Regions from separate parts of the Staphylococcus ureilyticus genome, predicted to be linked through region 2. Evidence: predicted binding sites of a transcription regulator. Region 2 holds the regulator's gene; the other holds the start of a gene.
What was found. Region 2 encodes LexA, which represses DNA repair genes until DNA is damaged. Its sites were predicted from a motif close to CGAACATATGTTCG; they were not measured.
Positions count from the first base shown of each region.

Region 1 (7,388 bases), 480 kb from region 2:
AACTTTGTAATAAATTTTACTTAAAACTTGTTTTAATCCAAAAACTACTTCTTGAAATTCAGAATCAAAATAATATATACCAATATTAACCTCATTTATAATTTCTAAAAAATACTCAATATTTTTTAAATCATGCTTATTAAAGTAAACTTTCTTTTTTTCTTTACGCATATTATCAGAATGATTATCAAAGAATTTTATATTATCATTACTATATAGATTTTTAGGTATATATCCATCATAGATTTCACTTCTAAATTTTTGAAGGTCTGATAAAAATATCTCTTTGTCTATTTTATATGATTCACATAATTTTAGATGGAAATCGTAAAGATGAAAGGAATTCATTTTTAATAAGCTTTTAAATTGATAAACTTTATCAAACTTATCCTGTCTTTGTCTCTCTTTTTCAACTTTAAAAGCGTTTTCCCCAGATATTTTTGCACCTAGATAAGCACCACCAAATGTAGCAAACATTGCAAATAAAGCTATAGAAATTTCTAAACTACGCTTTGAACTTTCAGTTAATGTAGAATTAAACATAGTTGCTACTTCAAATACCATAAACAGTAGTAACATAACACCTAAAATACTGCTTATCATAATAATTAACTTTTTATCTTTCATAACTTCACCTCAATTATTTTAATTTTGCTTAATTATCTTCTAAAAAGCAAACTAATACAATATGAGTTCAAAAATAATCCTACTTTTGCATTTTCATTTATCTACAATCAGACAATTTTGTTCGTTTGCTATCGTCCATTCTTGAGCAATAGTACGTGGTCATTTTTGACCGTGTACTGTTACATACTCATTTTTGAGTAATAGCTTTTGTTACATTAAATAACTAACTATATAGTTCTGACATTCGCTCTCTGATGCATCGAGTAGTGAATATATGTATAGTTGTTTGGTGTTTGCTACTGTCTTATTTTTAATTTAAACTCCTTAATTTCTTTAATGCTATTTAAAACAAATATATCTTTATGCTTTTCTACCTCATTAAATCTATCCAATAAAAATGGTTTTCGATATTTAGGGTAATTCCAAATATATTTCAAAAACGTGAAAGTTATTCTTTTTTTACAGTCTTTTCCCATATCAAATCTAGTCTTACCTTTGTTTTTGAATAACCTTTTGAAAACTCTGTAATAACAAATTCTTCTTGGTAAATTCAAAAATACTATAGTATCAGCTAACTGTAATCTATCTTCTAAAATTCCAGTATAATTTCCATCAATAATCTATTCACTACTTTCTAGTAATGAATTTTGAATATCTATTTGTTCATTTTCTTTGGACATAATCCAATTAGGTTTCCAAAATAGTGCATCTAAATGATAAACTGGAATGTCTAAAATATTCGATAGTTGCCTTGATAATGTAGATTTACCAGATCCAGACGACCCAATAACTATTATTTTATTCATATTTTAACAACCTTCCCCTTAAATACAGCATAAATTTATAAAACATTATTTATATAATACTTTTTGAAAACCCTAATGATTTATTTTCAAACCCATTACTTTTATAAAAACTATGAGCATTATCTCTTTCTTCTCTGTTACCACTATTTAAAGTAATTGCTTTGCATCCTAATTGAGTTGCTAAAATTTCTGACTCTTTTAATAAAAGTGTTCCATAGCCTTTCCCTCTATAACTAGAATTAATAACGAACGCTAGTAAACGCATATATTCACCATTTTTTTCATAGAACAACATTTTACACATACCACTTAAACCAATTATCACATCATCTTTTATTAAAAGTAACAAATAATAATCTTCATGACTGTATATCTTGTTCAAACGATTAACTAAATCCTCTTCTATTGTTGGATAACCTAAATCTTCATATAAAACTAACAATTCATCGATTTTATTTAAGTCACGTTCATCAAATAATCTTGTTTCTACATTCATAATATAACCTACTTATTTATAAAATTTCATATGTGGCTTTTCTTCTTTATAATAATCTAACCTATCTTGTAATGTACCTGTATGTAGTTCTAACTTGTGCCCGTCTGGATCAGTGAAGTATATTGATTTCTTATCTCTTATATCTCTTGTACGCCCTTCTAATATGTTCACATTTCTAACTTTTAACCATTGATACCATTCTTTAAATTCACTTTCATCAATTGTAAATGCCATATGCGTATAGGAGTATTGAATTTCATTTCTTGGTATATCTTTTTCTTCATTCAATGCCAGCCATAGTCCACCTAAAGTAAAATAAGCTGTCTTATCACTCTCTACTAAAATTTTAGCTTTTAATATATCTTTATAGAAAGCAATAGATGTCTTAATATCTGATACTGAATAAGTCACGTGGTTTATAGATTGAATCATACATTATCACCTCATATTAGAAATTTAGTTATTAAAATTTTTTCTATAACCATGAAAATTTCTAAAACCTTGTTTTTCGTAAAATTTTGCTGAACGGTTTGTTGCTAATAAATCAATTCTTGTATCTGGATACATTTTATGTAAGTGATTTATCAGCTCATTACCTATGCCCTACCTCTTTTCTGTTCTATTATAAGCAACTCACAGATAAACAAAGTAGTATAACCGTCTGTTATGCCTCTAATAAATCCTATAACATTACTGCTTTTATCGACTGCAACAATTGTTATAGAGTTTTCTAAAGATTTTCTATACATATCTTTATTTTCAACAAGGTTTTGCCATCCTTCTTGTTTATTCAATTCATTAATTTGTTCCCAATAACGTGAATGATATTCTACTAATTTATGTTCTATGATAAATACACATCCTTTTTAATTCACAGAATATTCTAACATAGATAAACACAAAAATAATCTCTACATTAAATAGATAATACTACGTTACCTTTTTTCGAAATGTAATATAAGTAAATTCACAAATAGTAATGTTAATCATAACTTTTTGTTATCACTATTATTTTTTAAGTATAGTACAATTAAGTTAATAATTTATTTTTAAGGGAGAGTATTAAATGAAAAAGTTTTTATTTTTATTATTAGCAAGTTTTCTAGTTTTAGCAGCATGTGGGAATAAAGAAGAAAATAAATCAGAAGATACAAAAGAAACAAAATCATCATCAAAAGATGATAAGAAAAAATCAAATGATGATAAAAATGCATCTAAGGATAAGAAAACAGATAAAGAAGATAACTCTGATAGCGATAATCAAACTACTAGCAGTGACAGTCAATCACAAAATAGTGATGGCCAACAAGCTAACGTAGATAATCAAAATCAAACTACTAGCAATACACAACAAGCTAATTCAGATCAACAAGACCAACAAAATAAACAAATGAATGCTAACCAACAACAAAACACCGCTAACACACAACAACCGCAACAAGACAATCAACAAGCTAACGGTTATGATCCTAATAATCCATATATGAATATGCCTGACCAAGAATGGCGTAAAAACACTGGGGATGGTCTTTCATCTGGCGAAAAGCAAACTATGTATGCAATTGAAAATAATCAATATGAAGTTGAAGACGCAGAGCAAAAACTTGCAGCATTAAAATATTATCAAAATAAATATAGTCAATAATATTTACGATTACACTACTTGTGCATATATCTTTTATAAAACAACCCACTTAAACGATTAGGTGGGCTTATTTTATCTCCACAATATCTAATAAATTAACATCACTTAAACCAGTTACTTCATATAATTGTAGAGTTTCTGTTTACGGGTCTATTTTGTGTATGTAATTCACTTTTGTTTCAATATATCCACCTTCAAAGTAACGTAAATCAATTAATGGTTGGTTTTACATTTTAAATATTAGTGTATCGTTTAAATCAGCAAGTTGGTGGTCTCTTAATGTGGGCTTGTCTATCTTATTTTGGTCATTCATATACTGTTCTAATCTTTCGTACTGTTCGGGCATCGTCTTGAATGGTTGCCATTTAACCATTCCTCTGCCCTTTGGTATGCGTGGATTAAGATATTCACGTGGTATTTTACGATAGTCAGTTTCATTTTTATATTTATTTGGCATCATAGTATCACCTCACTAAACACAAAGGAACATTCGTTCGCATATGTAAATGAAAAAATAACCACCCAGTGACTAGTGTGGGTGGATTAAATCAAAACGGTACAGTTAGCTTCTTACTACTAAACGCAAGTAAGTCCACTGCACGTAATAAAATAAAACATACAACCAAATGATAGTATGCCAGTGTTAAACACTGTTTCCTCATTTATATTGTACCATAAAAAATAGGGAAAGCGCATATTGCCTATCCTAAACAGTATTATTAGAGAGCACTCTATTAAGGAATGGTAAAACTTATTCTAGTAATTTAAAATCATTTTATTACTTATTGGTTTTAGTAAATACTATCAGTTTGGAATTATATTGCAACACTTATGAAAAATCCCATTTTATTTTACATTATATTGTTATGTTAGTTATATAAATCAAAGGAGGTATTCATTATGAACAATTATGCGAAGTTTACTAGTATTGTATTAGCATCAATATTTACGTTATCTTTAGCCGGTTCACCTATCACACAAGCGAGTAAAGAAAACATTAATGTCCATCAAAAACAACAATTGAGTATAAATAACATACCAAGTGATGCACAAAAAGAAGGAGACCACTACGTTAAATATATTTCAGATCAAGAGTTAAAATCAGAATTAAATAAAAAAGGATATGATACTAGCGGTTTTGAATCAGCTGAAAGTAATAATAGTATCAATACTTATGCCGCTAAGAAAGGCGGAGTAACAAAAGCAGTATATGGTAAAGGCAAAAATTCGGATAAAGTAGACTTATACCTATCACATAGTGCAGCAACAGGTATAATAAAAGCTGGAGGGTCTGGTGCAGCTGGTGCGTTAGGAGCTTTAATTGGCGGTGTATCAGGTGGTTTTACAGGTTCGTTTGCAGGGTATCTAGTTAATGCATTTGGCGGTAATGCAGTTCCTAAAAATGGCATTATAATTAAAGGTAAAGTTGATGGTACTGTAGATAGTGTTGTAAATCAGTAGCAAATGAGGTGTTTTCTATTATTAAAATTTTAATTGTTTTTTTATCAGCCTTATTATCCACGTTGTATGCGTTGCTAATTTTAAATTTAGTTACCAATCAGACATTAAGTTCTATCTTAATAGGAATTGGTCTATTTATAATAGTATTTACAATTACTACAATTGGACAAAAGATGAATAATAACAAAAATAAATAAAAAAGGGGTGGTTTTCAGCCCCCTTTTATTTACTTCATTTTATCCAATAAACTATTAAACATCTGCCTAATTCTTTGTGACTGCACACCAAATATACTCCCAGTTTCTTCAAATTTCACACCATTACTAAGTAATAAGAATAAATTATGTTCTTCTTCAGTCGCTACTCTTTCAACAATAGCCTCTAATTCATTAAAAAATATAACATCTTCAAAGCTTGTATCGTTATTATCTATTGTTTTATGGTAGTTTAATATAAATTCTTTTACAGTACCTTTATCATACATCACACATAGTCAACTGCTTTCGCAACACGCTTTAATATCACTTCTTTTGCGTGTCTTAACGTTAATTCACTTATACCCATTACATCAGCTATAACGTTATCTGTATGGTTGTTATCGTCCCACCATGACAATTTAATAATCTGTTGTACTTTAATATCACAATCGTTGTATAGTTCTGTAATGTCCTCTACAATCGATTTTAGGTTCATATATTGAAGTTCATCCATATCACTAGGTAGATTCTTATAAGTATCTACCATATTATGATAATTACACACGTATCTTTCTAGAACAACTTTCAATAAATTTCAAAATTTTCATACATGAAAAAAGCCCTCAACCGTTGTGGTTGAGAGCTCTAATATGGAGACGGCGGGAGTTGATTAAAGCGATTATCTATACATTTAAAAACATCTATAAGTATTATAATAGCAATGTTTACGTTGTTTTCATGGTTTAGTGTAAAATGTTAAAATTGCAAAAACAACATAATTTTGGGGCAACATATGTAATTATTCTAATTACAAAAATACTTTTAGTTTGTATGCCACCTTAAATATTTCTACCTAATTAATATCAAGCGTTTGCTTCATGTAGTCCTTAAACCTCTCATTTTTCCAAAATCCTATACGAATTCCATCTATTCCTCTAGTAAGTAATACGTAATAGATATTTAGAACAAAAATTGTAAATTCAAATTCATTTTCAGGAGTAAAATCTTTTTTTGGAAAAACGCCATTTACATTATAAAAATTCTTAGTTTCTCCATACAATTTACCATTCGAATCAACTTGCAAATCATCACCTATTAAAACTCCGACTTTATTAAGATCAATTCCTTGAACTGCAAAAACTGAACCTATTTGTTCTTTGGCATCTTTATCAGAAGAATTAATCCAATTTTCTTGCTTAGAATTCCACCGTCTTTTTATACCATCTTCATGCCAATGTGTAATACTAGGGTCGTTACCATCTGCTTGTTTCCATGGTTCAACTAATCCACCTAAAACTCTATTTACGTGATTATGATGATAATTCAAATCATCTTCTAGCCATTCAATTAAACTATTCAAAGGCTTATTTTCAAAATAACCAAAATATGCATCTTCACTTTTATCTCTAAATAAATCCCTATCAAAATCAGGATTAAAATTTGTCATATCTAAAAGTCCAGTATCTTTATATAATAAATACTTAATACCATTTATATAATCATCTGAGTTGTAATTTTTACCTTCTGGTGCTTGAATTCTAAATTGAGTTGTTAAATATTCTTTTTGGAAATTTTTTGTTTCTTCCATAAATTTAGAACGTTGAATGTTTGCAGGCCTAATGCCTTGTAACACATCATACATTAGAATAATTTGTTTTCCAATTTGCTTAATACACTCTAAATGATTTTCGGCTTCTTCAAACTGATCTTGATAAACTTTGTTGAATGTTGGATGCTGTTTTGAATACTTTCTAGACATTTTATGTGACTCATCTACTATAACTACATCAAACATTTCTTTTTCACTTAAATAATTATTTATTAGTGATGTTGATGTCGTTACTTTCAAATTATCATTCTTCAAGTTATAAACTTTAAAAATATTCGCTGCCGTATCAATCCAATTGGGTTGTACCACAATAGCAATTCTCTTATTTGTGTTTTCTAATAATTCAGCAACAATATGTGTAAGTAATACTGTTTTCCCCGTACCTGCATCTCCGTTTATAACAAAATCTTCATGTGGTTTATTTAATATTTTTGAAATTAAATTAACCTGTTCCAATGTCAATGTTTTTATAGGGCTATATTTTACTAAAACATTAGATTTTAATTTATCAATTGTTGGTGTATTCACCCATAAAGGATATAATTCA
Region 1 is NZ_CP094825.1:578,898-586,285, reverse strand. Features, by position in the region: gene MUA21_RS02815 (hypothetical protein) at 1-627, opposite strand, end outside; partial or broken gene MUA21_RS02810 (DNA topology modulation protein) at 924-1,433, opposite strand; gene MUA21_RS02805 (GNAT family N-acetyltransferase) at 1,483-1,929, opposite strand; gene fosB (FosB/FosD family fosfomycin resistance bacillithiol transferase) at 1,942-2,361, opposite strand; gene MUA21_RS02795 (hypothetical protein) at 2,526-2,723, opposite strand; gene MUA21_RS02790 (hypothetical protein) at 2,996-3,574, shown strand; gene MUA21_RS02785 (YolD-like family protein) at 3,801-4,034, opposite strand; gene MUA21_RS02780 (hypothetical protein) at 4,475-5,035, shown strand; gene MUA21_RS02775 (sigma-70 family RNA polymerase sigma factor) at 5,262-5,519, opposite strand; gene MUA21_RS02770 (hypothetical protein) at 5,519-5,728, opposite strand; gene MUA21_RS02765 (DNA/RNA helicase domain-containing protein) at 6,086-7,388, opposite strand, start outside.
Region 1: MUA21_RS02785 (YolD-like family protein) is a predicted target of LexA. The motif match lies at 4,058-4,071, and genes of this name have one in related genera.

Region 2 (7,388 bases):
ATTGTTCGATAGGTTCATGTGTAGGACCATCTTCACCAACAGCAATTGAATCATGCGTAAAAATAAACGTTGAATTTAATCCCATGATTGCTGATAAACGAAGTGCTGGTTTTAAATAGTCACTAAAGACGAAGAAAGTTGCTCCATATGGGTGTAAACCACCATGAGCTGCCATACCATTCACTGCAGCACCCATTGCAAATTCACGTACACCAAACCAGATATTTTTACCTTCAGGTGTATCTTTATCAAAATCAACCGCATCTTTAACGTTTGATTTATTTGAACCTGCTAAGTCAGCTGAGCCACCAAAGAATGAAGGCACTGTTTTACTAAGTGCTTGAATGACTTCACCAGAATCTGCACGTGAAGCACCACTATGTCCTGCTTCAAATTCTGGCAATTCATCTGAGTAGTTCGTTGGTAATTTACCACTGATTGCTAACTTAAATGATTCAGCTAATTCTGGATATTTTTCATTGTATGTTTCAACAAGTTTATTCCAGCTTTCTTCTTTTTCATTAGCACGTTTCAACATTGTTTGTTGGAAAATTTCATATACTTCATCAGGTACGTTAAAGCGTTTTTCAGGATCCAAACCATAGTTTTCTAATGCTAATTTTCTTTCTTCTTCACCTAATGGAGCTCCGTGTACACCATGAGAAGCTTGTTTGTTTGGTGCGCCGTAACCTATGATTGTTTTTACTTCGATAATTGTTGGTACATCAGAAGCTTTAGCTTCTTTAATAGCATTATCGATAGCATCTATATCATTACCATCTTTAACTAAAATATGTTCCCAACCATATGATTCAAAGCGTGTTTTAACATCTTCAGAAAATGCTTTGTTTAAATCACCGTCTAAAGAAATATCATTTGAATCATATAACACGATAAGCTTATCTAATTGGTTATGACCAGCTAATGATGCAGCTTCATGCGAAATACCTTCCATTAAATCCCCATCAGAAGCTATCACATAAGTATGGTGGTCTACTACGTTAGCGTCTTCTTTATTAAACTTACCAGCAAGATGTTTTTCAGCCATCGCCATACCTACAGACATAGCAAAACCTTGTCCTAATGGTCCAGTTGTTACTTCAACACCATCTGTATGTCTAAACTCTGGATGACCTGGAGTTTTTGAACCCCATTGTCTAAATTGTTTTAATTCATCCAATTCTAAACTACCTGAAACATGTAATAAACTATAAAGTAACGCAGAACCATGCCCTGCAGATAATACAAAACGATCTCTATCAAAGAAATCTTTTGATTGGGGGTTGAAATTTAAGTGGCGTGTCCATAATGTATATGCCATTGGAGCAGCTCCCATTGGTAATCCAGGGTGACCTGAGTTTGCTTGCTCAACAGCATCGATACTTAAAGCTCTTATCGTATCTATTGCTAATTGATCTTTTTCTTTATTCATCTAAATGACTTCCTTTCTTATAGCAAGTTTCAGTACTATTATACCTTATTTAGTATTTATTTAACAAAAAATTGATTTAGTTATTATCTTTTTTATCTTTAGAATCTAATATTTTTTTCACCTTTTCAGGTGTTACATCATTGCCCTCGGGATCAATGACTCTTGTACTTTCAATTTGTTTTTTAAAGCTTTTTCGGAAAGAATCTAAATATGCCTTCCTTAATTTCGATTGCTCTTTTGATTCAGATTCAGTTAACCCTTGTTCCTTTTTCTTTTTTGCTAACTCATTTATACGCTTAATATCTACGGCATCATTTTTCGCCATAATAAACCTCCGTAATTCATAATATAGAAAATATAACAAAAAAATAAGCGAAACTAAATAGTTACGCTTATTTTATCAATTTCCTAAGCAAATTCACTTTCACAATAAAAGTAGCTTAATATGTTATTTGGCTTTAGCTAAAAATTGATTAAGTGTTCGTTCGCTTTTTTCATCTGAGTTCATTTGATACTGTTCGTCTTTTGTAGAAACATTTGTCATTTGATGATCTGTCATTTCGTACGTCTGTTCTGATTCGGTATTATAATAAGCAGTCAATATGAATACAGTACATAAAACCATTGTAGCTAACAATACTGCAATATAAGGTTTGATTTGATATATATATAGTTTAAGCATATAAGTCACTCCTAAGAACGTTTGTTTGTATCTATACTTTATCAGAACATCTGTTCTCTGTCAATATGAAAACGAACAAACGTTTGTAAACGTTAATAATACATGCTATAATAAAAATAAATTAATGTAGGGAGTGCCTATTATGAGAGAATTAACTAAGCGACAAAATGAAATTTTTGAATATATTAAGCAGACTGTTCATTCAAAGGGTTATCCGCCAAGTGTTCGAGAGATTGGTGAAGCTGTTGGTTTAGCATCAAGTTCAACTGTGCACGGACATCTTTCTAGATTAGAAGAAAAGGGTTATATAAAAAGAGATCCAACTAAACCACGTGCAATCGAAATCGTTACCGAACAATTAGGTGAAACTGTAAACATGGAATCCACAATCCACGTGCCAGTCATCGGTAAAGTAACAGCAGGTATACCTATCACTGCTGTCGAAAATGTTGAAGAGTATTTTCCGTTACCTGAGCACTTTACATCTACACATAACAGTGATATTTTCATCTTAAATGTTGTTGGTGATAGCATGATTGAAGCTGGAATATTGGATGGAGATAAAGTTATCGTAAGAAGCCAAACGATTGCTGAAAATGGTGATATTATTGTAGCCATGACAGAAGAGAATGAAGCTACAGTCAAACGTTTTTACAAAGAAAAAACACGTTACCGTTTACAGCCGGAAAACAGTACAATGTCGCCAATCTATTTAGATCAAGTTGCTGTGTTGGGTAAAGTTGTCGGCCTATTTAGAGAAATTTAATTTTATAGATAAAGACACTCTCAATAAATAAGAGGCTACGCTCTAAGCGTAGCCTCTTATTTATTGTCATTTTTTTCTAAAACATCTTTTACTTTTTCTAGTATATCTTCTGTTTGATCTTTTTTATTTGTTGTCATAATACCTCATCCTCACAGAATACAGATACCCTTTTCAACAATGTATAAACACTATCCCGTATAATTTTCAGTCCAATAAGGTTGTTTGTGTTCATTAAAATCAACTCCGACACCTAACGTACTAAATTCATCTTTAAGGATATTTTTTCTATGACCTAAAGAGTTCATCAATCCTTGATGAGCATATATACTACTTGGTTGACCATAAGCTAAATTCTCGCCAGCTGCATTAAAATCATGGCCATCTTGTTCTAATCTATCAAATGGTGAATCACCAGATTGATTATTATGGTCAAAATAATTATTCTCAGCCATATCAGTGCTGTGTTTACGTGCTGTATCAGAGATAGCTGTCGAATAATCTAACGTATTTAACCCATGTTGTACTCTTTCAGCATTGACCAAATCAAGGTTTTGCAGTTCAAAACCTTTTGCTAAATTACGCGATGGTGTTTCATATTGATTTTGAAGTCTATTCTCCATTTTTTCACTTACTAATAGTAGCGCAGTAAGATTATTGTCATTATGTTTGTCATAAAAAGCAGTTGTGTAAATGTTGTCTTTTTTAAAATTGTCAAATTCATTATCGCGAACGTCTATACTTAAATGACCTTTGCGTTTTGCAGTTATCGGATCACCTAATCGTTCTCTAACTATATCTTTAGGAGTATTGTATTTGATTTTAGATTTTGAAGAAATAACATTTTGATTACTGTATAGTCCGTTCACTTTACCTTTAATATAACTTACCATAATAAAACGCTTATAATTCTCCGAATAGTAAGTATACCATTGCGTACCATATTCATTTGAAGTAACACGTTTTGCCTTACCTAGTTTTGTTTCAACTTCATCCTTTGACATATTCATTTGAATGTTATTCAAAGCAAATTCTTGCTCATCAGGTACTTTTAAAGCATTTTCAGTTTGTGACTGTTCAGAAGAAGACCAACTATCTACTTTTGCTTTAAATTGTTGCTGTAAATTTTCTAAAGGTGTAAATGCTTTGATTGGAGTAATTAAAACAATACAAAGAAATACAATTACATATAATAAAAATCGTTTAATTTTTTACACCCACTAGTTTATTAGTCTCTATCTCCATTAAAGATTGAGTTTCTTACTATAACATAATCCACTTTAGTTAATGAATTTAAATCATTGCCACCTGCATATGAAATAGAACTTTGTAAATCTTGTTGCATTTCAATTAATGTGTCTTTCAATAAACCTTTATGCTCAACAAACATTTTTTTGCCTTCAACATTTTTGTGTTCACCTTTTTGGAATTCTGACGCACTACCAAAATATTCTTTATACATTTTTCCATCTAATTCAACGGTTTCACCAGGTGATTCTTCATGTGCAGCAAACAGTGATCCTACCATAACCATTGATGCACCAAAACGAATTGATTTAGCAATATCACCGTGAGTTCTGATTCCTCCGTCAGCTATTATTGGTTTTCGTGCAGCTTTACTACAATGGTTCAACGCGGCTAATTGCCAACCACCTGTGCCAAAACCTGTTTTAATTTTTGTAATACAAACACGACCTGGTCCAATACCAACCTTAGTTGCGTCTGCACCAGCATTTTCCAGTTCACGTACGCCTTCCGGAGTACCAACGTTACCAGCGATAACAAATGCTTCAGGTATGTGCTTTTTAATATGTTTAATCATATTAATGACAGCATCTGAATGACCATGAGCGATATCAATTGTTATATATTCAGGAATCACATTATCATGTGCTAATTTTTCAACAAAATCAAATTCACGCTCTTTGATACCAACTGAGATTGAAGCAAATAATCCTTTATCATGCATTTTCTTAACAAATGGTATACGCGCTTCTTCATCAAATCTATGCATAATATAGAAATAATCATTTTCAGCGAACCATTCTGCTAACGTCTCATTCATTACTGTTTGCATGTTTGCAGGTACCACTGGCAATTTAAATGATTTTGGTCCAAATTTCACAGTAGTATCACATTCTGAACGACTATTTACAATACATTTATTTGGAATAAGCTGTATATCTTCGTAATCAAATATCTTCATAATTAAATAAACCCCTAACATTTATTAATAAAATAGTATTTAAAGGTAAGATTTTCAAATGAAATTCATAACTATAACTGAAAATACTTATACATACGATAGTTATTTCCGAACAATGACATTTAATTTATCTTTACCAATAGTTAATATACATTCTTTTACCTTAAATGTAAATGAACTAAAGTCTGAAATTACCAACTTGATTTTTTTACGCCTGGTATTTGACCTTTATGCGCATTTTCTCTAAATGCAATACGTGACATTTCAAACTTTCTGAGCACCCCTCTTGGACGGCCAGTTACTTTGCATCTGCGTGTCAGTCTTGTCGGTGAAGCATCTCTAGGTAATTTGCGTAATGCTTCATAATCTCCTTGCTCTTTCAATGCTTTTCTCAATTCGTAATATTGTGCTACTAAGCGTTCTCTCTTTTGTTCCTTAGCAATTTTGGATTTTTTAGCCATAATATTCTCTCCTTTTAAATCGTAATAATTACGTTTTGTATAATAACACATTCTATTCATTTATCAAACTAAAATAATTAAATGATTAAAATCCAAATAATAATTATCAATTTAAAATATAATTAACTATACACTTTTCAAAATTAAATCTTATTGAAATTAATAATAGAATATGGTAACATTTTAAAACGTAATGATTCCTGTTAAGAAAGAGGTGTTAACTTTGCGCGTAAATATAACATTAGCTTGTACTGAATGTGGTGATCGTAATTATATTAGCACTAAAAACAAGCGTAATAATCCAGAACGAATTGAACTTAAAAAGTTCTGTCCACGATTAAATAAATACACATTACATCGTGAAACAAAATAATTCTGTGCTTTCATTATCTTTTTAATACGACACTTCAAGCTAATTGTCTGGGATAAAACATCTCGGACGTAGCGTAAAAGTCAATTCTATTTCATTACAATAGAATTGACGTTTTTTATTATATAGTCATTTTATTAGTTTCAACATTCATTGAAAAAATGGTGATTTAAAAACTTTAAATACATAAAATTACTATCGCTTATTACAAATTATAATTTATTCACCAATTTTAATAGTTATTTAACAATAAAGTGTTTAATTAACACTTTTAAATAAGTTAAGCGTCTATTAATCATGGTCCCCAAGCCTTATAATGAAATCGTATATTAAAAAAATATGGAGGCGTTTTATATGGAAAATCGTCATATTACTGATAATCAAAAAAAGCACATAATCAATTCAATAACGGAGAAAACAAAAGATAAAAGCGTATGTAACTGTGAACATCCAAATATTGAAATATTAGATGGACATTATTTTCTACCATTGTTAACAGCTTCTTTAGGAAATGATCCAACACCTATGATAACTTTATTGTGTAATAATTGTGGGAAAATGCATTTTTATTCACAAAACTTCTTAGGTATAAAAACACGGTAAAGATTTTTAATAACTGTGTTATAAAATTAGGTATCATTCAGTCGAACATTATGTTGTTAGCGTTAATTAAACAATTCTTTAATAGCTTACAATTCTCCAACTTTGTAAGCTATTTTTATAAATGGAACAACTTAAAAACTAAACCATACTTAATACTTCAGCACGAAATATAAAAACGGATGATTTTTTACTTTATACTGTAAAAAATCATCCGTTTAATATCATATACGCATTACAGATAACTCAAATATTTAGAATAAATGAGCTGTTTTCATATCATTCTATACGCGAATGAAACATGGTTATGCGTGTATAACAAAATACACTTATTAATCTGCAATTTCTAGGTCTACATCATTAATGTCAATGCCTAGTGCTTTCGCAACACCTTTACCATACTCGCTATCCGCTTTATAGCAGTGACGAATATGACGATGTTGTACCTCTAAAGTAGTACCTTGCATTTCATTGGCTGTATTTTCAAAAATACGTTCTTGTTGTTCTTTTGATTGTAATCTGAATAAACGACCTGGTTGTTCGAAGTAGTTATCATCGTCTTCTCTGAAATCATATTCATAAGCTTCTCCTTCAACTTTAAGCCCAGGTTTTTTAAATTCAGGTTGATCTTCAAATGAGCCATCACTATTTGGATAGTAGTGTGTACCGCCACCTTGATTATTATCAAGAATTCTCATTTGACCATCACGACTGAATGGGCAAATATTTTCAATGCCTACACCTTTAGGTTGATTAACTGGGATTTGCCAATGGTTCACACCTAATCTATAACGTTGCGCATCACCGTATGAGAATAATCTACCTTGTAACATTCTGTCTGGAGAGAAATCTATACCAGGTACAATATTTGTTG
Region 2 is NZ_CP094825.1:1,056,713-1,064,100, reverse strand. Features, by position in the region: gene tkt (transketolase) at 1-1,432, opposite strand, end outside; gene MUA21_RS05130 (DUF896 domain-containing protein) at 1,509-1,757, opposite strand; gene sosA (DNA damage-induced cell division inhibitor SosA) at 1,881-2,114, opposite strand; gene lexA (transcriptional repressor LexA) at 2,257-2,880, shown strand; gene MUA21_RS05115 (CAP domain-containing protein) at 3,069-4,085, opposite strand; gene guaC (GMP reductase) at 4,106-5,083, opposite strand; gene rpsN (30S ribosomal protein S14) at 5,275-5,544, opposite strand; gene rpmG (50S ribosomal protein L33) at 5,768-5,917, shown strand; gene MUA21_RS05095 (hypothetical protein) at 6,269-6,517, shown strand; gene MUA21_RS05090 (catalase) at 6,847-7,388, opposite strand, start outside.